DNA from 4 places in the Glutamicibacter arilaitensis Re117 genome. Region 2 is predicted to be linked to each of the others. Evidence: riboswitches for the same ligand, from Rfam matches in the RefSeq annotation. Region 2 holds a riboswitch; each other region holds the start of a gene.
The links. Region 2 has a riboswitch for thiamine pyrophosphate ahead of AARI_RS01815 (3-oxoacyl-ACP reductase). Riboswitches for the same ligand answer to the same signal wherever they lie in the genome.
Positions count from the first base shown of each region.

Region 1: it holds a riboswitch for thiamine pyrophosphate, as region 2 does, so the genes downstream of both, thiC (phosphomethylpyrimidine synthase ThiC) here and AARI_RS01815 (3-oxoacyl-ACP reductase) in region 2, are expected to answer to the same signal.
Region 3: it holds a riboswitch for thiamine pyrophosphate, as region 2 does, so the genes downstream of both, thiO (glycine oxidase ThiO) here and AARI_RS01815 (3-oxoacyl-ACP reductase) in region 2, are expected to answer to the same signal.
Region 4: it holds a riboswitch for thiamine pyrophosphate, as region 2 does, so the genes downstream of both, AARI_RS13710 (ECF transporter S component) here and AARI_RS01815 (3-oxoacyl-ACP reductase) in region 2, are expected to answer to the same signal.

Region 1 is NC_014550.1:2,696,667-2,700,875, reverse strand. Features, by position in the region: gene AARI_RS12980 (DEAD/DEAH box helicase) at 1-112, shown strand, start outside; gene thiC (phosphomethylpyrimidine synthase ThiC) at 206-1,948, opposite strand; TPP riboswitch at 1,945-2,052, opposite strand; tRNA gene AARI_RS12970 (tRNA-Thr) at 2,253-2,324, opposite strand; tRNA gene AARI_RS12965 (tRNA-Thr) at 2,838-2,909, shown strand; tRNA gene AARI_RS12960 (tRNA-Met) at 2,957-3,033, shown strand; gene AARI_RS12955 (hypothetical protein) at 3,201-3,458, opposite strand; gene AARI_RS12950 (GTP pyrophosphokinase) at 3,723-4,209, opposite strand, start outside.
Region 2 is NC_014550.1:301,592-305,800, reverse strand. Features, by position in the region: gene AARI_RS01820 (NtaA/DmoA family FMN-dependent monooxygenase) at 1-1,128, opposite strand, end outside; gene AARI_RS01815 (3-oxoacyl-ACP reductase) at 1,125-1,931, opposite strand; TPP riboswitch at 2,006-2,099, opposite strand; gene AARI_RS20245 (hypothetical protein) at 2,575-2,706, shown strand; gene AARI_RS01810 (HNH endonuclease family protein) at 2,817-3,518, shown strand; gene AARI_RS01805 (hypothetical protein) at 3,698-3,907, shown strand; gene AARI_RS01800 (bifunctional metallophosphatase/5'-nucleotidase) at 4,025-4,209, shown strand, end outside.
Region 3 is NC_014550.1:2,482,028-2,486,236, forward strand. Features, by position in the region: gene moeB (molybdopterin-synthase adenylyltransferase MoeB) at 1-191, opposite strand, end outside; gene AARI_RS11840 (thiazole synthase) at 188-1,009, opposite strand; gene thiS (sulfur carrier protein ThiS) at 1,012-1,257, opposite strand; gene thiO (glycine oxidase ThiO) at 1,273-2,385, opposite strand; TPP riboswitch at 2,383-2,487, opposite strand; gene AARI_RS19300 (GNAT family N-acetyltransferase) at 2,567-3,532, shown strand; gene AARI_RS11860 (mechanosensitive ion channel) at 3,616-4,209, opposite strand, start outside.
Region 4 is NC_014550.1:2,861,157-2,865,365, reverse strand. Features, by position in the region: gene AARI_RS13735 (Na+/H+ antiporter subunit D) at 1-977, shown strand, start outside; gene AARI_RS13730 (Na+/H+ antiporter subunit E) at 986-1,615, shown strand; gene AARI_RS13725 (monovalent cation/H+ antiporter complex subunit F) at 1,618-1,884, shown strand; gene mnhG (monovalent cation/H(+) antiporter subunit G) at 1,884-2,288, shown strand; gene AARI_RS13715 (DUF4235 domain-containing protein) at 2,348-2,599, opposite strand; TPP riboswitch at 2,675-2,795, shown strand; gene AARI_RS13710 (ECF transporter S component) at 2,860-3,468, shown strand; gene AARI_RS18975 (ATP-binding cassette domain-containing protein) at 3,465-4,209, shown strand, end outside.

The sequences.
Region 1 (4,209 bases), 1.5 Mb from region 2:
CGGCTTCGGCGGTGGCCGTGGTGGCGGACGTGGCGGCTTCGGCGGCGGCGGACGCGGCGGCAAGGATCGCTACAGCGATTCGGGCCGTAGCGGTGGACGTCGCGACTACTAAGCCTGTCGCACACTAGCTGAACAGCATTAGATAACGCCCTCGGGGCAAGCATGAAGCTTGCTCCGAGGGCGTTTTCCGTTAACCGGAGCCCGCTTACGGGGCCGGGCTTCCCAACGGGATCTGGTCCCCGAGGTAGACCGTGCCGCCGCTTTCCAAGAACTGCCTGCTCTTCTGCGCCATCCCGGCCAGCGCGGCTTGGGCCTCGGCGGATCCGTACTCGTCACGGATATCCTGGGAAATGCGCATGGAACAGAACTTCGGCCCGCACATGGAGCAGAAATGCGCGGTCTTGGCTGGTTCGGCCGGCAGCGTCTCGTCATGGAATTCCTGGGCTGTGACCGGGTCCAGGGACAGCGCGAACTGGTCATGCCAGCGGAACTCGAAGCGCGCCTTGCTCAACGCATCATCGCGAGCCGTGGCCCCAGGGTGGCCCTTGGCCAGATCTGCGGCGTGCGCGGCGATCTTGTAGGTGATGACGCCGGTTTTCACATCATCCCGGTTAGGCAGTCCCAGATGCTCCTTGGGAGTGACGTAGCAGAGCATCGCGGTGCCGTAGCGGGCGATCTCGGTGGCGCCGATGGCGCTGGTGATGTGATCGTAGCCCGGAGCGATATCGGTGACCAGCGGGCCCAGCGTGTAGAACGGAGCCCCATCGCACAGTTCCTGCTGGCGCTCCACATTCTCGCGCACCAGGTGGAACGGGATATGCCCCGGTCCTTCCACCATCACCTGAACGTCGTACTTCCAGGCGCGCTTGGTCAGCTCTGCCAAGGTGTCCAGCTCGGCGAACTGGGCGGCGTCATTGGCATCCGCAATGGAACCAGGGCGCAGCCCGTCGCCCAGCGAGAACGCCACATCGTACTGCGCGAAGATCTCGCACAGCTCATCGAAGTGGGTGTAGAGGAAATTCTCCTGATGGTGCGCCAAGCACCAGCCTGCCATGATGGACCCGCCGCGCGAGACCATGCCGGTGACGCGGTTGGCGGTCAGCGGGATGTAGCGCAGCAGCACTCCGGCGTGGATGGTCATGTAGTCCACGCCCTGCTCGCACTGCTCAATGACGGTGTCCCGGAAGATCTCCCACGTCAGTTCATTAGCTTCGCCATTGACCTTCTCCAGAGCCTGGTAGATCGGCACGGTGCCGATGGGCACCGGCGAATTGCGGATGATCCACTCGCGGGTGGTGTGGATGTCATCTCCGGTGGACAGGTCCATGACCGTGTCCGCACCCCACTTGGCGGCCCACTGCAGCTTGGAGACTTCCTCGGCGATGGAGCTGGTCACCGCCGAATTGCCGATATTCGCATTGATCTTCACCAAGAAGGCCTTGCCGATGATCATCGGCTCGGATTCCGGGTGGTTTATGTTCGCCGGGATGATGGCCCGGCCGGCCGCAAGCTCGCTGCGCACCAGTTCGACATCGCATTCTTCGCGTATGGCAACATAGCGCATTTCCGGGGTGATGATCCCGGCCCGGGCATAGTGCATCTGGGTCACACGGGCTGCGCTGACGGCCCTTCGCGGAGGCGCCGAGCGTCCGGCCCACTCTGCGCTGGCGGTGCCTCTGCGAACCGCAGAGCGTCCGTCATCGTGCAGATTGCGTTCTCGACCCTCATAGGTTTCCACATCCCCGCGTTCCAGGATCCACGGTTCGCGGAAAGGCTGCAATCCTTGGGTGGGTTCGCTTCCCGGTCCGCTGGTGCGATACACCTGCAACGGTTCATTTAGCTCGCCATTGGGGGAGTCAGCCAATTGGATCTGGGTGACGGGAACGGAAATTCCCTCAGACACGCGGTAGGCAAGGGTGTGGGCAGGGTGCTGTTCAAATTGTTCCACTGGGGAAACTCACTTCCTTCGCCGGCATTACCCGGACAGGTTCAACGGTCGCGGACGGCGATAGTCCGATCTCAGCCCTTGCCAGGGCACCCGTGTGGTCGCGATCAACTTAGCACGATTTCTGCCAGAAAAGACAGCAGCGCTGCACAAATTATGGATGTGAAGAAGCAACGGTCCAGAAGATGGGAAGTGGTTTCACTCTCGCTGGCAGCTGGGAAACAGGCTGCTGTGGGGCGTAGCGGGAGAAACTTTTGGGGAAACGAAAAGAGAGACAATCTGCAATCAGATTGTCTCTCTTATTTCGAGCCCCCTGCCGGAATCGATCCGGCGACCTCGTTCTTACCAAGAACGCGCTCTACCACTGAGCTAAGGGGGCAACAGGTAAATACTTTACACAGGTTTTTAAGGTTTGCAAAATCCGCTGAGAATTTGTTGCTGACGTCACAACATCACTACTCAGGTCGCATTTGGTGCATAGATACCCGAGTGTGAAATTAGCCGGGTAGTGAAAGGAATTTGAGGCATTCAGCATCTTGGAAAAGATCTTTTTCCTGCTTTGATGCTCCGGGCGCCCACCGCGGCTTCGTGCAGGGATTTGCGGCCGATGGGAACGGGTTTCCCGTCGGGCGTCGCGACGGTTGCTGGGCAAGGTCACCTGATCATCGTTCGAGGCATGCGGTCTAGTGCAAAAACGCTAGTGAGCCCAGGGAATTAACAAAGTGAGCATCGTCACCCAAGCCCTTTTTGTGCCACCCATAGTTCTACGCCGCATGGGCCCTACGTCTAAATTAGCGCTGACTAGGCCTTATTCGTTTTGGTTTGGTCATCCCTATGGGGGAGTTGGCCGATTTTTCTTTGCTGGGAAATCCGTGTAGAGTATTTACTCGTTGCCCCCTTAGCTCAGTGGTAGAGCGCGTTCTTGGTAAGAACGAGGTCGCCGGATCGATTCCGGCAGGGGGCTCTGAGTGAGAAGCTTTCTTGGCTTCTACTGGATTGCTTCTCACTTGTGGCGGCGTAGCTCAGCTGGTTAGAGCGCACGACTCATAATCGTGAGGTCCCGGGATCGAGTCCCGGCGCCGCTACCAAATGAAGACCCGCAGCTTTGCTGTGGGTCTTTTTTGGATTTCAGGCACTCAGGACAAATCGGGCACCTAAATAAGGTCCGGAGAATTCTTGAATTTCTCGCCTGCTTGCCTGCCTGCCAAGTGATTCGTTTGTGAATCACCTGGCAGGTGAAGATCGCTTCTTATGGCTATGGCTTGCCCAGTGCGTTGACTGCATCGCTTATCGTCGCGCCGCGGTGCTGCTGCCGGTAGGCTTTGACATCTTTCGGGTCAAGATCACTGGCATCCACAGTGACTTTTTGCTGTTTGTCGCGGAACCAGAACCACCCCATCAAAGCCCCGCTGCCAAGCAAGAGGCCATAGCTTGGTTCATCGGATACCACGATGAGAAGTGCTGCCAGGAGAGCCAACGTCAAAATTGCCATTTCGCGTGCTGCCTTGCTCATCGAATGCCCCTAACTAATGCCTGCCGCCTCGAATCGAAAAACCATACTGCGCGGTCGTGGTCCCAAGGGCTCATGAATGTTCCAAGGTGCTTGAGGGGATGATGTCCAGCCTCATGCCCGGATATTCCCACTCTATGAATTAATATGCGTCTTGTAAATCCTACTTTTGTAGGAGGAAACATTTGGATTCGAGCAGTGGTTCTGCTTGGGCAAACCGCGGTAACCGAACACAAAAAATTACCGGGAGCACCGTATGGGCGGGAACTAGCTTTCTGACCCGGTGGACTTGCGCTTCTCCGCGCTTGATTCCCTGGCCAACGACAAGAGATTGTCGATTGCCGTGTTGTCGAAATCAGTGTGGCTGGCACCGTCGTGGTCGGCATCGTGGCCATGGACTTCGGTATGCAGCCGTTGCATTCGCATGTCCAAGGTCGTGGCGATTGCGGCCGCTTCAGCAAGCTCGTCCGCAAGATGGGCTGGAACGTCCCCTTCATACCTATAGAAAATCTTATGTTCCAAGCTGGCCCAGAAATCTTGGGCAATTGTGCGGATCTGCACTTCAACGACAACATTGACCGGCCCGTCGGACAAGAACACCGGAATCTCGATGATCGCGTGCACGCTCTTGTAACCGTTGGATTTTGGATTCTTGATGTAATCCTTGATCTGGATGACCTTCAGATCACTTTGAGAAGTTAGCGTGTTCAAGACCTTGTAGATGTCTTTCACGAAACTGCAGGTGATGCGCACT
Region 2 (4,209 bases):
TTCGATCTGGTCGGCCAGGGTTTGCGGGGTGCCGACCATGGTGCAGTGCCCGCCGCCGGCGGCCAGCAGCCCCAACAGTTCGCGCACCGTGGGGCGGTGCAGTTCGATAAGCCGCAGGATCGTGGTGTAGCGCCCGGCCGGCCCGGTAAACCGCTCCACCGACGGCAGGTCGGGCACCGGAGCGTCCAGGTCCCAGCCGCTGGTGTCCTGCTGCACGAACACGCCCAGCTGGTGCAACGCCTGCGCGGTGGGTAGCAGTGCATCCAGCCGGCGCTGCAGCTCACGGGCCTGAACCTCGGTGGGCGCCACGTAGGCGACCAGCCCGGGCATGATCAGCGGCGGGTGTGCCGCACGTCCGGCGGCCGCGGCGCGGGCGCGGATATCCCGGGCATAATCCAGCGCCATCCGCTCATCTGCGGCCACCGCATAGATGGCCTCGGCATGCCGTGCGGCCAGCGCCCGGCCCGGGCCTGAGGACCCGGCCTGGAAAATCACCGGGTGCCCCTGCGGGCTGCCGGGCACGTTCAGCGGCCCACGCACGGCAAAGTGCTCACCCACATGGTTTAGTTCGCGCAGCTGCGAGGGATCGACGAACCGTCCGGCACGGTCGGTCTCCAGGGCCGTGCGTGGAAAGCTGCCCCACAGTTCGCGCAGCACCGTAAGGAACTCCTCGGCCCGGGCATAGCGTTCGGCGTGCTCCCCCAACCGTTCCCGGGAGTAGTTCTGCGCCTCGGCATCCCACATGCTCGTGACCACGTTGACCCCGGCCCGGCCGGCACACAGATGGTCCAGACTGGCCAGCAGGCGCGCGGCCGCATAGGGCTCGAAGAAGCTGGAGGATACCGTGCAGACCAGGCCCAGGTATTCGGTGTGCTGGCTGAGCGCGGACAGCAGCGTCAGCGGCTCATAGAACCAGGTCGGTCCTGCCTGCGCTGCGGCCGGGGAAAGGCTCTGCCCGTCGGCCAGGAAGAAGGCATCGAACAGCCCGCGTTCGGCGGTGTGCGCCAGCTGAACCCAGTAGTCCAGCTCCCCCAGCCGTTCGGCGGAGGAATCAGCGGCACGCCAGGCGGCCTGGTGGTGACCGGTGCCGTAGGCAAACAGGTTGAAGTGCGCCTGTTTCAGGCTCATCCCTTGACCAGCCCGCCGTCAACGATCAGGTTCTGTCCGGTGACCCCGCGGGAGCCGGGCGCGGCAAAGAACAGCACGGCGTCGGCCAGCTCTTCGGGGGTGGTGACCCGGCGCAGCGGCGTGCCGGAGGCGATCAGGTCAAAGACTTCCGCAGGGGTGGCCGCGGATGCGTCGGTGGTGCGCAGCAGGCCGCCGGAGACCATGTTGACGTTGATACCCGACGGGCCCAGATCATCGGCGAATGTGCGCGTCAGAGACAGCAGGGCCGCCTTGGTCGCGGTGTAGTCATGGTACGGGACCACCGGATGCTGGAACAGGTTCGTGCCGATGTTGATGATGCGCCCGAATCCGGCGGCGCGCATGCCCGGCAGCACGGCCTGGATCGCTGCCACCGGGGCCAATACCGACCCGGCGAACTGGGCCGACAGTTCCTCGGCGCTCAGCTCATCGGCCTTGGAGCGGGCCTCGCCGTTGAAGGAGAAGTCCACCAGGGCGTTGTTGATCAGGGTGGTGATCTGCTGGCCGAAGTGTGCGCCGGCTGCGGCCGCCAGCGCGGCCAGCTGCTCGGGGTCCCGCACATCGGCCTGGATCGCCAGGGCACGCTCCGGGTAGCGGGCCGCCAGCTGGGCCGCGGCCTGCGCCGAGTTGCGGTAGTTGATGACCACCCGCGCACCTGCTTCCAGGAAGGCGGTACTGATTGCGGCACCCAGGCCGCGGGCGCCTCCGGTGACCAGGACCAGCTGGTCCTTGAGCTGTAGTGCAGCGGTGGTGCTCGCCGGTGCGGGTGAGGTGGTTGCGTTCATGGTCGGTGTACTCCTTGAGCTGCGGTTCAAAGCAGCGGATCAAGGCGAACGGAACCCGGGTCAGATGCGGGGCATCGCGGTGTCCAGGACATTCCCTTCGCCAGTGCTAACTGGATCAGGTTCGACGGGTTTCATCTCAGCCGCGTGGCGGCACCCCGTGTCACTATGACCCATTACTACCACATCCTTCGGATCGGTTCCCAGTCCGGGACGTCGCTCGATTCTTCAAAGTTCCCCGTTCGCATGGGCACACCACATCTGGACCCGCCGGTCTAGGGTGCGCAGGGCCGGCCGCTGACAGGTGATGGCAGGCCAGCCCCGCCAGGGCAGCATTGGCCGGTGCGGGAGATTTTCTGACGGGGATCAGTTACCTTGCTCAGGTCTTATCGCCACGGGTGGCGGTAATTTGGGCGGCGATCATGGCGGTGGCGGGTGACCCGTGTGGTCGGCCGCCGACCGAATGGTTCATGGGCCAGTCTGCGGGTGAGCGTGTCTTGTGGGGTTCCAGTGATGCCGCAGGTGCTGAACCACGTATCTGGGGTTTGACCCGACAGAGGATTTCAACTTTCTCCGGAGATGAGGTGCTAAGCGGTTGTGGTCGGTCCGAGCTGATCAAGCTTGGTGAAGTCATAGGTTCAGGTAGGTGCCTGATTCATCTGCTTCGATACGCTCGCTGCGCATCACCCGAGATTACGCTGGTGGCACGGACCAACGAGACGGACCCACGGAGATTCCGGCATCGGTGACACCGGCCCGGGTGTGGGCAACACGCTAGGGCTGCCATCGGCACGGTGTCGGGTGCACGGTCTAGAGTCGTTCAGGGGTCGGGCAGTTGTTCAGCCCCATGATCGTCTTTGCCCCTTCCGTCAGGAGTAGTACCACCGCATGCGACTGCCGCGCCGCGCACTCTCGCTCGTCCTTCTTGCCTCCACGCTTACCCTCGGCGCGTGTTCGTCGCTGCAATCGCTGGATTTCACAACAACCGATGGCGCTCAGGCCGCCACCTCCGGTGCCTACGGTTCCACCGAGGATTACGCCGCGGCACTGGAGCTACTGGATGAGATCGATATCAAGGGTCGTGCCCCCAAGACCGGGTATTCGCGTGACCAATTCGGTGATGGCTGGAAAGATCCGGACCGCAACGGCTGCGATGCGCGCAACGACATTCTGGCACGCGATCTACAAGATGTGACCTATAAGGGCAGTAGTTCCTGCGTGGTACTCACCGGGACCTTCGATGACCCGTATACCGGAACCACCATTGAATTCCTGCGAGGGCAGGGTACAAGCACCGCTGTGCAGATCGATCACGTGGTGGCGCTCTCGGATGCCTGGCAGAAGGGAGCCCAGCAATGGGATGCACAGACCAGACTCGAATTTGCCAATGATCCGTTGAACCTCATGGCCTCGGACGGATCCGCGAATGCTTCAAAGGGTGACAAGGATGCCGCGTCTTGGCTGCCACCGAACAAGAGTTTCCGCTGCGCGTATGTGGCCCGGCAAACTCAAGTCAAGGCGAAATATGATGCGTGGATGACACAGGCGGAGCACGACGCCATTGAGCAGCTGCTCACCGCCTGCGTCTAAGGATTCCACCCACGGGCGGATCGGTTCCCAGCAAACTAACACCTGCGGACCATGTTTTTTCCATCACTTGTATGAGAGCATGGATATTATTCCACACGATAGCGAATAGGTTTCGCTATTTTCCGCAGTAAAAGCGCGGTCGGAACTCACGGCCACAATCTACGGTGCAAGGATGTGCAATGAAAACACGAGTGCTCGGCGCGGCCCTGCTCTTCGCTAGTATCGGTCTGTTTGCCTTCGCCCTGGACACCTCCCAGCGCTCGGTGGCCACAGCATGCTGGGTGACCTCGACCCTGATGTTCATCTGCGCCGCAATGTTGCTACTCAGCGGCATTGTCGGCGCCTCATCGGTCAGCGCCGGAGAAGCCAGGCCCAAACGTCGGCGGTAGTCTTCCACCCGGACAAATCCCCAGCTTTAACTCGCGAAATTCACTCAGGGGTATCGACAGGTTCACGTTCATCCGATAGACATGAATCACATCACGCGTTTAACCCTGAGGAGAAGCATGCCTGCCATCGGGCGGATCAGAACCATTACCCTGAGCACCTTGACAACCGCGGCCCTCGTCGCCGCTGGCTGCACGGTAGCCCAGGCGACCACAACCCCGGAAGCCGACGCCGAGTCGACCTTCACCCTGGACCTGCTGGACATCAATGACTTCCACGGACGCATCGGCGCCAGCAGCGATTC
Region 3 (4,209 bases), 1.7 Mb from region 2:
ACACCTGCGGCAATCAGATAGCTGGCGATGGGGCTTCCCAGTCCCCCGGCCCCGATGACCAGCACCTTGGCATTGGCGATAAGCCGTTGGCCTTCTGCGCCAACTCCAGGCAGGGTCAAGTGCCGCGAATAGCGCGCCAATTCGGCCGGTTCCAATTCGGCACCAGCAGAGACCAGGGGTGCCCGGGTCATGAGAAGTCGCCGATCAGGGTTTTCATCATGCCCTCGGCTGGCGAGGAGGCCAGCGCGGTCTCGCGTCGAGGAATGCGCCCTGCCAGCCGTGCGGCTCGGCCGGCCCGCACAGCATCGCGCATGGCGGCTGCCATCAGGGGTGCATTGTGCGCCCGGGTGACTGCACTGGCGAGGAGTACCGCGTCGCAGCCTAATTCCATTCCCAGGGCCGCATCCGAGGCCGTTCCCACCCCGGCATCGAGGACCACCGGCACATTTGCGCGTGACACGATGGTGGAAATGTTGTGTGGATTCAAGATTCCCAGACCTGAGCCAATGGGGGCACCGGCTGGCATGATGGCGGCCACCCCTGCATCTTCCAAACGCTGGGCCAGGGCAGGATCATCATTGGTGTAGGCGAACACTTCAAAGCCGTCGGCGGCTAATTGCTCGGCAGCTGCATGCAGTTCCAGCGGATCGGGCAGCAGCGTGTGCTCATCGGCAATGACTTCGAGCTTGATCCAGTTGGTCTCCAATGCTTCACGCGCCAGGTGCGCGGTCAGAATTGCATCACGGGCGGTAAAGCATCCGGCTGTGTTAGGCAGCGGGATCACGTTGTTGCGCTGCAAGAGTTCATAGACGCTGCCGGCTCCGGCTGCCGAGAAGTGGCGGATGGCCACGGTGGTCAGTTCGGTGCCGGAGACTTGCAGCGCGGTTTCCAAGGTGGCAAGCGAGGTTGCTCCCCCGGTGCCCAGGATCAAGCGGGAGGACAGGGTGCGCCCGGCGATCTGGAAGGGATCGGTTTGGCTGTCTAATTCGGTGATGTTTTGCGTTTCCATGCTTAGCCTCCTTGGGCGGCGGTAACGAGTTCAACGCTGTGCCCTTGGGCCAGCAGGCAGGTATTCCACGCGCTTCGTGGGACAACGGCCCCATTGACCGCGGCTGCGATTCCCAGCTTGCTGCCGTCTACTGCCAGCGAGTTGCCATCCAGTTCCTTGCCGATGCTCGTGCTGATCAGTTCGCGCAGGGTCGTACCTTCGGCCAGGTCTACTGGCTGGGAATTGAAGTTGATGCCGATGGTTTTCATAGCTGCGTGCTCCATTCAATGAGTGCTCAGAGTAGTTGTCGTAGCAAAGCGGTGCGGGTTCACTGCCAGGTCGAATTGCCCAGGTTCTGCGCCATCGATGAGGTCGGTGGTCATCCGGGCGCCCAACGGGGTCAAGAGGACACCGTGGCGGGAATATCCGGTGCTGAGAACCAGGCCCGGATCAAGGCGGCCAATCAGCGGCCGGTCATCCGGGGTGGCTGGACGGGCTCGGGCGGTGGCTTCGTTCAAGGTGCACTCGCTGATCCCGGGAACCAGCTTGCGGGCATTGTCCAGCAGGTTGTGCATGGCCCCGATGTTCACTGCCGGTTGCGCATCTTCGCGGACACTGGCGCCAAGCACCAGGCTGCCGTCCTTTCTTGGGACCAAGTACACGTTGTCCCGGTGCACGATGCCGCGGATGGTGCGGGTAATCAGCGGAGGTCCTGCAGGTCCTTGGATCCGCAGGATATCTCCATAGACCGGGCGCAGCGGAAGATGCGGGAGGCCTTGAACCGTGCCAAGCCCGGTGGCAAGGATGGTCTGGTCAGCTTCGAGGATCCGGCCTGTTACGGTGCGAACCCCGACGGTCCGCTCCCCTTTAGTGAGCAGCGTCTGCACGGATTCTTCAATGAGCGAAGGACGCAGGTGCGCCAGCAGGATCTTGAGAACTGAGCGCGGGTCGACCTGATGGTCTTCTTCGCACAGGACCGCGCCTGCGATATTGGCGGCCAACGCCGGTTCGAGTTTTCGTGCTTGGCTTGGCAACAGCTTTTGCGCACACAGTCCAAGGGATACTTGCAGCTCTGCCAGTTCATGTAATGCTTCGCGGTCAGCAGGCTCGGCAGCGACAACCAGCGTGGAGTTTTGCAGGTAGTCCGGCCGGTGCCCGGTCACGGATTCTATGCGTTCAATAAATTGTGGATAGGCTGCATTCGATGCGGCGAGCAGCTGATGCAGCTCACCGTGGCCCCAATTGGTTTCAGCTGCTGGAGCGAGCATTCCTGCCGCTGCATAGCTGGCGCCGTGGCCCGGACCCGGATCGATGAGCGTGACGGTGTGAGCTCGGGATTGGAGTTCGAATGCGATAGCCAGGCCAATAATTCCGGCACCAACGATATTGACATGCACAAGGGCACGCTTCCTTCCTACGGCGGCATGACCCGCATCAGGTGTAGCGGTCGGCTCGGTGCCCTCTCAGCCTGGTCAATTCAGGCTCCCGCGGATTACTGCGATTATAAGCATGAGCTAGCTCATAATGTCGAACTTTATTGCCACTAGTTCCGTCATCTTCTGTGATGTAGTTACTGGTATGGATTTTCAAGACTTCCCTGTAGCTCTTCGGCTTGATTCTTCGCTGGCCCAAGTCATCATCGACTTGGAGCAAGAACTGCTGGATCCAAGTCGCCGGAGCAGCGTCGAGGAATTGAAGCGGCTCTTGCATCCTTGGTTCCGCGAGGTTGGAGCCAGCGGACGGAACTATGACCGGGAGAGCATCATCGCCCAGCTGGCCATGGAACCCATTCGACAGTCGGGCCCGTTGAAGGTGGCGAACCCGGTGGCGTTGCAGCTGGCAGGGCACCTGGTGCTTTTGCGCTGGCACTTGCATGCCGAGGTGAGCAGCGAGCGCAGTTCGCTGTGGATCCTTGAGCAGGATCGCTGGCAGATGATCTTCCATCAGGGCACCACCAGCAGCGCACCGATCCCTGCTTCTACTCCAAAAGCTGAAGCGGCTGCGAGCGCAGGAGATGAATTTTGTGTGCGTCCACTTGAACCATCTGATGCAGCAGCGGTGTTCGAGGCATTTTCTTCAAACCCGGATATGAAGCGCCAAGGTGATGCCGATACCCTGCAGAAAGCTCACGCGTATGTCCAAGCGCTGCTTGAGGATAGGAAACGCCAGCGGGCACTGGCGGTGACCATCGAAGACCGGTTGGTTGGCTTGGTGTGCGGGACGGTGAACCAGTCCAATGAGAACGCGTGGGTTTGGTATTGGATGAACCAGAAGTACCGTGGCCGATCACTGGCTACCCGTGCTGTGGCGAGTTTGGTGGATTATCTTTTCGGCGAGTTAGGTCTCTACCGCTTGGAGCTTGGACTGCGGGCAAATAATGCCAGTTCAAAGCACGTGGCCGAAAGCAATGGTTTCCTGCGTGAGGGAATCGAGCGGGGCAAGTTCTTGGTGGATGGCAATCGCATTGATGTGTATACCTATGCTCGGTTGCGCACCGACCCGGCACCGGCAGTGAACGCGCTGCCGTGGAGCAGGCAACCGTAGCGTGCTGAAATTCAAAAAAGCCACGGAATCCAAAATTGGATTCCGTGGCTTTTTATCTGTCCCTCAAGTTCTGTGATTGATGGTTAGATACCAGGGGTTGACGATGGTGGCATCGTATTCGGGCCGTCGTTGTTCTTGCTTGCTTCCATCTTGGTCAGCGTGCGTGCGGCTGCATCGCGTCCGCCAAGTCCAAAGGCCAGCGCTGCTGCCAGTGCTGCACCGATGACAATTGCGCCGAAGGCCATGTTGATGATCGAATCGGCGATACCCATGTACTTCAGGCCCATCGCTACGAACAGCGCAATTGCTGTGTAGCGGATGATCTTTGAAGCGGTGGAGTCACCCAAGAACCGTCCGATGACATTGGCGATGACGAAACCTGCGGCAATGATTGCTGCGCCGAAGATGATCTTGCCACCCAGGGCCAGGATCTCGTTGAGGATGTTGGTGATCGCTGGGAAGTTCAGCATCTGAGCTGCCATCACGCCGAAGAACAGCACGATAGCGATCTTGACGATGCCGGCAATGATTCCCGATGCGCTCTTGCCTTCGGGAACAATGCCCCACTGGGCCACGACCGAGTCGGTACCCACACCGTGAAGAGTGGTTTCAAGCAACTGACCGACGAACTTGGCAATCAGGATACCGACTGCCAACAGAGCCAAGGCCATAATGAC
Region 4 (4,209 bases), 1.3 Mb from region 2:
CGCAGCTGATTTTGCATGTGCTGCTGCTGATCGCCTTCGGCATCAAGGCCGCGGTCTTCCCGCTGTCCTTGTGGCTGCCGGACTCCTACCCGACGGCACCGGCCCCGGTGACCGCGGTGTTCGCCGGGTTGCTGACCAAGGTGGGCGTGTACGCGATTATCCGCACCGAAACCCTGCTCTTCCCGGGTGGTGCGGTGAACGCCGGACTGCTGGTGGTGGCGGCGCTGACCATGGTCATTGGTATCCTCGGTGCGCTGGCGCAGACGGACTTCAAGCGCATGCTTTCCTTTACGCTCACCAGCCACATCGGCTACCTGATCTTCGGTGTGGCCGTGGGCGGGCCGCTGGCCATCGCCGCGACCGTCTACTACGTGGGCCACCACATCATCGTGCAGACCTCGCTGTTCATGGTCGCCGGGCTGATCGAACGCCGTGCCGGCAGTTCGAATGTCACCCGGCTCGGTTCGCTGGCCAAGCTTTCCCCGGCGCTTTCGCTGTTGTTCTTCATTCCGGCCATCAACCTGGGCGGCATCCCGCCGTTCTCCGGGTTCCTGGGCAAGTTCGGGCTGCTTCATGCGGCCGCGCAAGAGGCTGATGCGCTGACCTGGATCGTGATCGGTGCCGGGTTGCTCACCAGCTTGCTGACCTTGATGGCGATCATCCGCGTGTGGGCCCGTGTGTTCTGGCGCCGTGCCGCTGATGCCGAAGTTCCCAACCAGGAGCTGGTGGCCGAAGCGACCCGGGTGGCCGATGAGACCCTGGCCGGAGGAGGGCAGAACCCCCGCCTGGGTTTGAAGCTGGCCAAGTCCCTGGAAGCCGAATCCCTGCCGTGGGGCATGCGTTATGCCACCGGTTCGCTGGTGCTTGCAGGTATTGCGCTGACCGTCTTTGCCGGACCGATCTTCGAATTCTGTGAGCGCGTGGCCGTGGAACTGATTGCCCGCGAACCTTATATCACTGCGATCTTGCCACTCTGATTGGAGGGATGATGCCGAATAGGAATTTTGAACCGCGCGACCAGCGTATCGATGATGCGCTGGATACCTCCGGTGTGCGCCACCGCGCGACATTCAAGCAGGAATGGCCGCTGCTGCTGTTGCTGCTCTTCGTCTGGGGCGCCCTGTGGCAGGACTTCTCGCTGGGCAACATGATCTTCGGCGCGGTCATCGCGCTGGTCATCGTCAACCTCTTCCCACTGCCGCCGGTGGTCCTGTCCGGACGCATCAACCTGTGGTACTGCCTGAAGCTGTTCATCTGGTTCATGGGCCAAGTGGTCGTGGCCAGCTTCCACGTGGCCAAGCTGGCCATCGCCAACGGCAAGAAGACGCACAGCGCCATCATCGCGGTGCCGCTGCGCACCGGCTCGGATCTGATCGTGATGACCGTGGGCCACGTGCTCACGCTGATCCCGGGTTCGTTCGTGATCGACGTGGACCGCAGCTCATCGACCCTGTACCTGCACTACATCGACATTGAATCTCCGGCAGATGTGGAGAAAGCCCGGGCGGCCATCCGCGACATCGAGCGCCGGCTGATCATGGCCATCGGCAGTCCGGATGAGTACGAAGCGATCAAGAATGAATGCGGACCGGACTTTGCTGCGAGGAAGGAATAGACATGATGGACATCGTCATTTGGATCTGCGGCATCATGCTGTGCCTTGGGGCCGTAGCTTGCCTGGTCCGCGTGGCCAAAGGCCCGTCGATTCTTGACCGGGTGCTGGCCCTGGACGTGATGTTGCTGATCATCTCCGCCGCGCTGTGCCTGGAAATGGTGTTGCACAAGCACACCGACTACCTGTTGTTCGTGGTGGCCGCCTGCATGCTCGGCTTCATCGGCTCTGTGACCGTCTCGCGCTTCGTTTCGGATCAGAGGAACGCCTAATGGATCTCTTCCTCGATATTCTTGTCGCGATACTGCTGGTCGTGGGATGCCTGATGTCTTTGATTGCCGGCATCGGCCTGCTGACCTTCCCGGATATGCTCACCCGCATGCATGCCGCGACCAAGCCGCAGGTGCTCGGTTTCCTGCTGATCTTCGCCGGGCTGGCCATTCATCTGCGCAGCTGGGCGGTGATCCCGGTGCTGGTCCTGGCCTGGGGAATGCAGCTGCTGACCGCACCTGTTTCGGCCCACATGATCGGCCGATCCGGTTACCGTACCAAGCACGCGGCCAAGGAGACACTCTTCTCCGATGAGTTGAGCCTGGTCGTGAACAAGGTCAATTCCACTCCACCAACCGGAGCCACTCCGATCACCAAGGACCAACCCGGAGAAAACCAGAATTAAACGCAAAGCGGGAGCCACGCAAATATCGCGGCTCCCGCTTCATGGCTTAATGCCGATGCCTACTTAGTGAACTTGGCAACAACCTTGTTGGCGCTGCGGTCTGCAACGGTCTGCATGATCGCTGCCACCAGAGCGGAGACCACGGCAAAGCCCAGTGCCTTACGGAATGAAGCTTCAGCTGCTTCGTCAGTGCCCTTGCGTGGCGCTTTGCTGCCGGTGGCCTTCAACCAAAGGAAATCAACTAGCTTGCCGCCGAGAATGCCTGCACCAACGGTGATGCCGGTGGTGACAAGTTTCTGCACTTTATCCATTTTTTCCTCACGATCAAGGTCTTGACTTATCGTTCCTCTGCCCAGCATACCTGCGGTATGGTGGGGGAGCAGTATTTTTTCCGACAGGGGAGCGTCAGACTTTTTAAAAGTCGCAAGACGCTGAGAGTGCGATAGATCGCAGACCCTCGAACCTGCCCCGGCTAGTACCGGCGAAGGAAGTCGAGCATCTCGGATGCGGATAGGCATGGGAACATGCCCTCATTCCGTCCATCTCCCCTCCTTGCACAGGAGGATTAACAATGAACGAAACAGTATCGAAGCAGCGTACCGGCTGGCGTGTAGTTGACATCGTGGTCGCCTCGGTGATCGCAGTAGCTTCAGGGGTCATCTTCTGGGCATGGAGCGCCGGATATGGCCTGTTCTCACTGGCTTTTGCCGCATTCCCACCAGCTACCGCACTGCTCACCGGCATGTGGCTATTCCCAGCGGTGCTCGGTGCGCTGATCATCCGCAAGCCAGGAGCCGCGATCTATTGCGAGTTGCTGGCCGCTGTCGTTGAAGCGTTGCTCGGCTCGCACTATGGCTTGACCGTGCTGATCTCCGGAGCGGTCCAGGGCTTGGGTGCAGAACTGGTCTTCGCCGCATTCCGCTACCGCAAATGGAACCTGGGCGTTGCACTGCTGGCAGGCCTGCTCTCCGGGCTGTTTGCTGGATTTTCCGAGGCCTACATCATGGCCTACTACGTTGAGTACACCGCGGGGATGAAGATCTTCCACGTGATCGCCACCGGTGTTTCCGGACTGATTGTTGCCGGTCTGCTGTCCTGGCTGGCCACTCGTGCCCTGGCCAAGACTGGAGCACTGAGCGCGCTGGCCAGCCGGCGTGCGCACTTGGAAAGCTCAAAATGAGTTTCGTTGCCAATTCCGGGGCCGACAGTAAAACCCAGCGTGGGGCGGCAATTACCGCAACAGGCTTCGGGTGGCAGCACACCGAACGGCACCAGCCGGCGATCTCCGGGTTGGATCTGCAGATCCAACCCGGAGAAAAGGTGCTGCTGGTCGGTCCTTCAGGTGCCGGCAAATCGACACTGTTGCACGCCATGGCAGGATTGCTCGAAGCCGATGAGGCCGAGCAGGTATCCGGGCGTCTGCTCATAGACGGGTCCGATGCCTTCAGCCGCACCCATCCGGTGGGGCTGATGCAGCAGGATCCAGAAACTCAGGTGGTGCAAAGCCGGGTCGCTGATGATGTGGCTTTTGGTCCGGAGAACCTCGGGATTGATCCGCAGGTGATTCGCCAGCGCATCCCCGAAGCGTTGAACGCGGTGGGGCTGGGCGCGTTGGCTCATGATCACCGAACCCAGGAACTCTCTGGTGGGCAGAAGCAGCGGTTGGCCCTGGCCGGCATTCTGGCCATGGAGCCAAGCGTGATGCTGCTCGATGAGCCCACTGCCAATGTGGATCCGCAAAGCATCGAGCTGTTGCGCGATGCGGTACTGAACGCGGCCCGGATATCGGGGGCCACCTTGATCATTGTCGAGCATCGTCTTGATGCCTGGGCGCAACATGTCGACCGGGTGATCGTGCTGCAGCCTGGTGGGGGAGTCGCGCATGATCTGGACCCCCAACAGCTCTATACGGACGCCACGG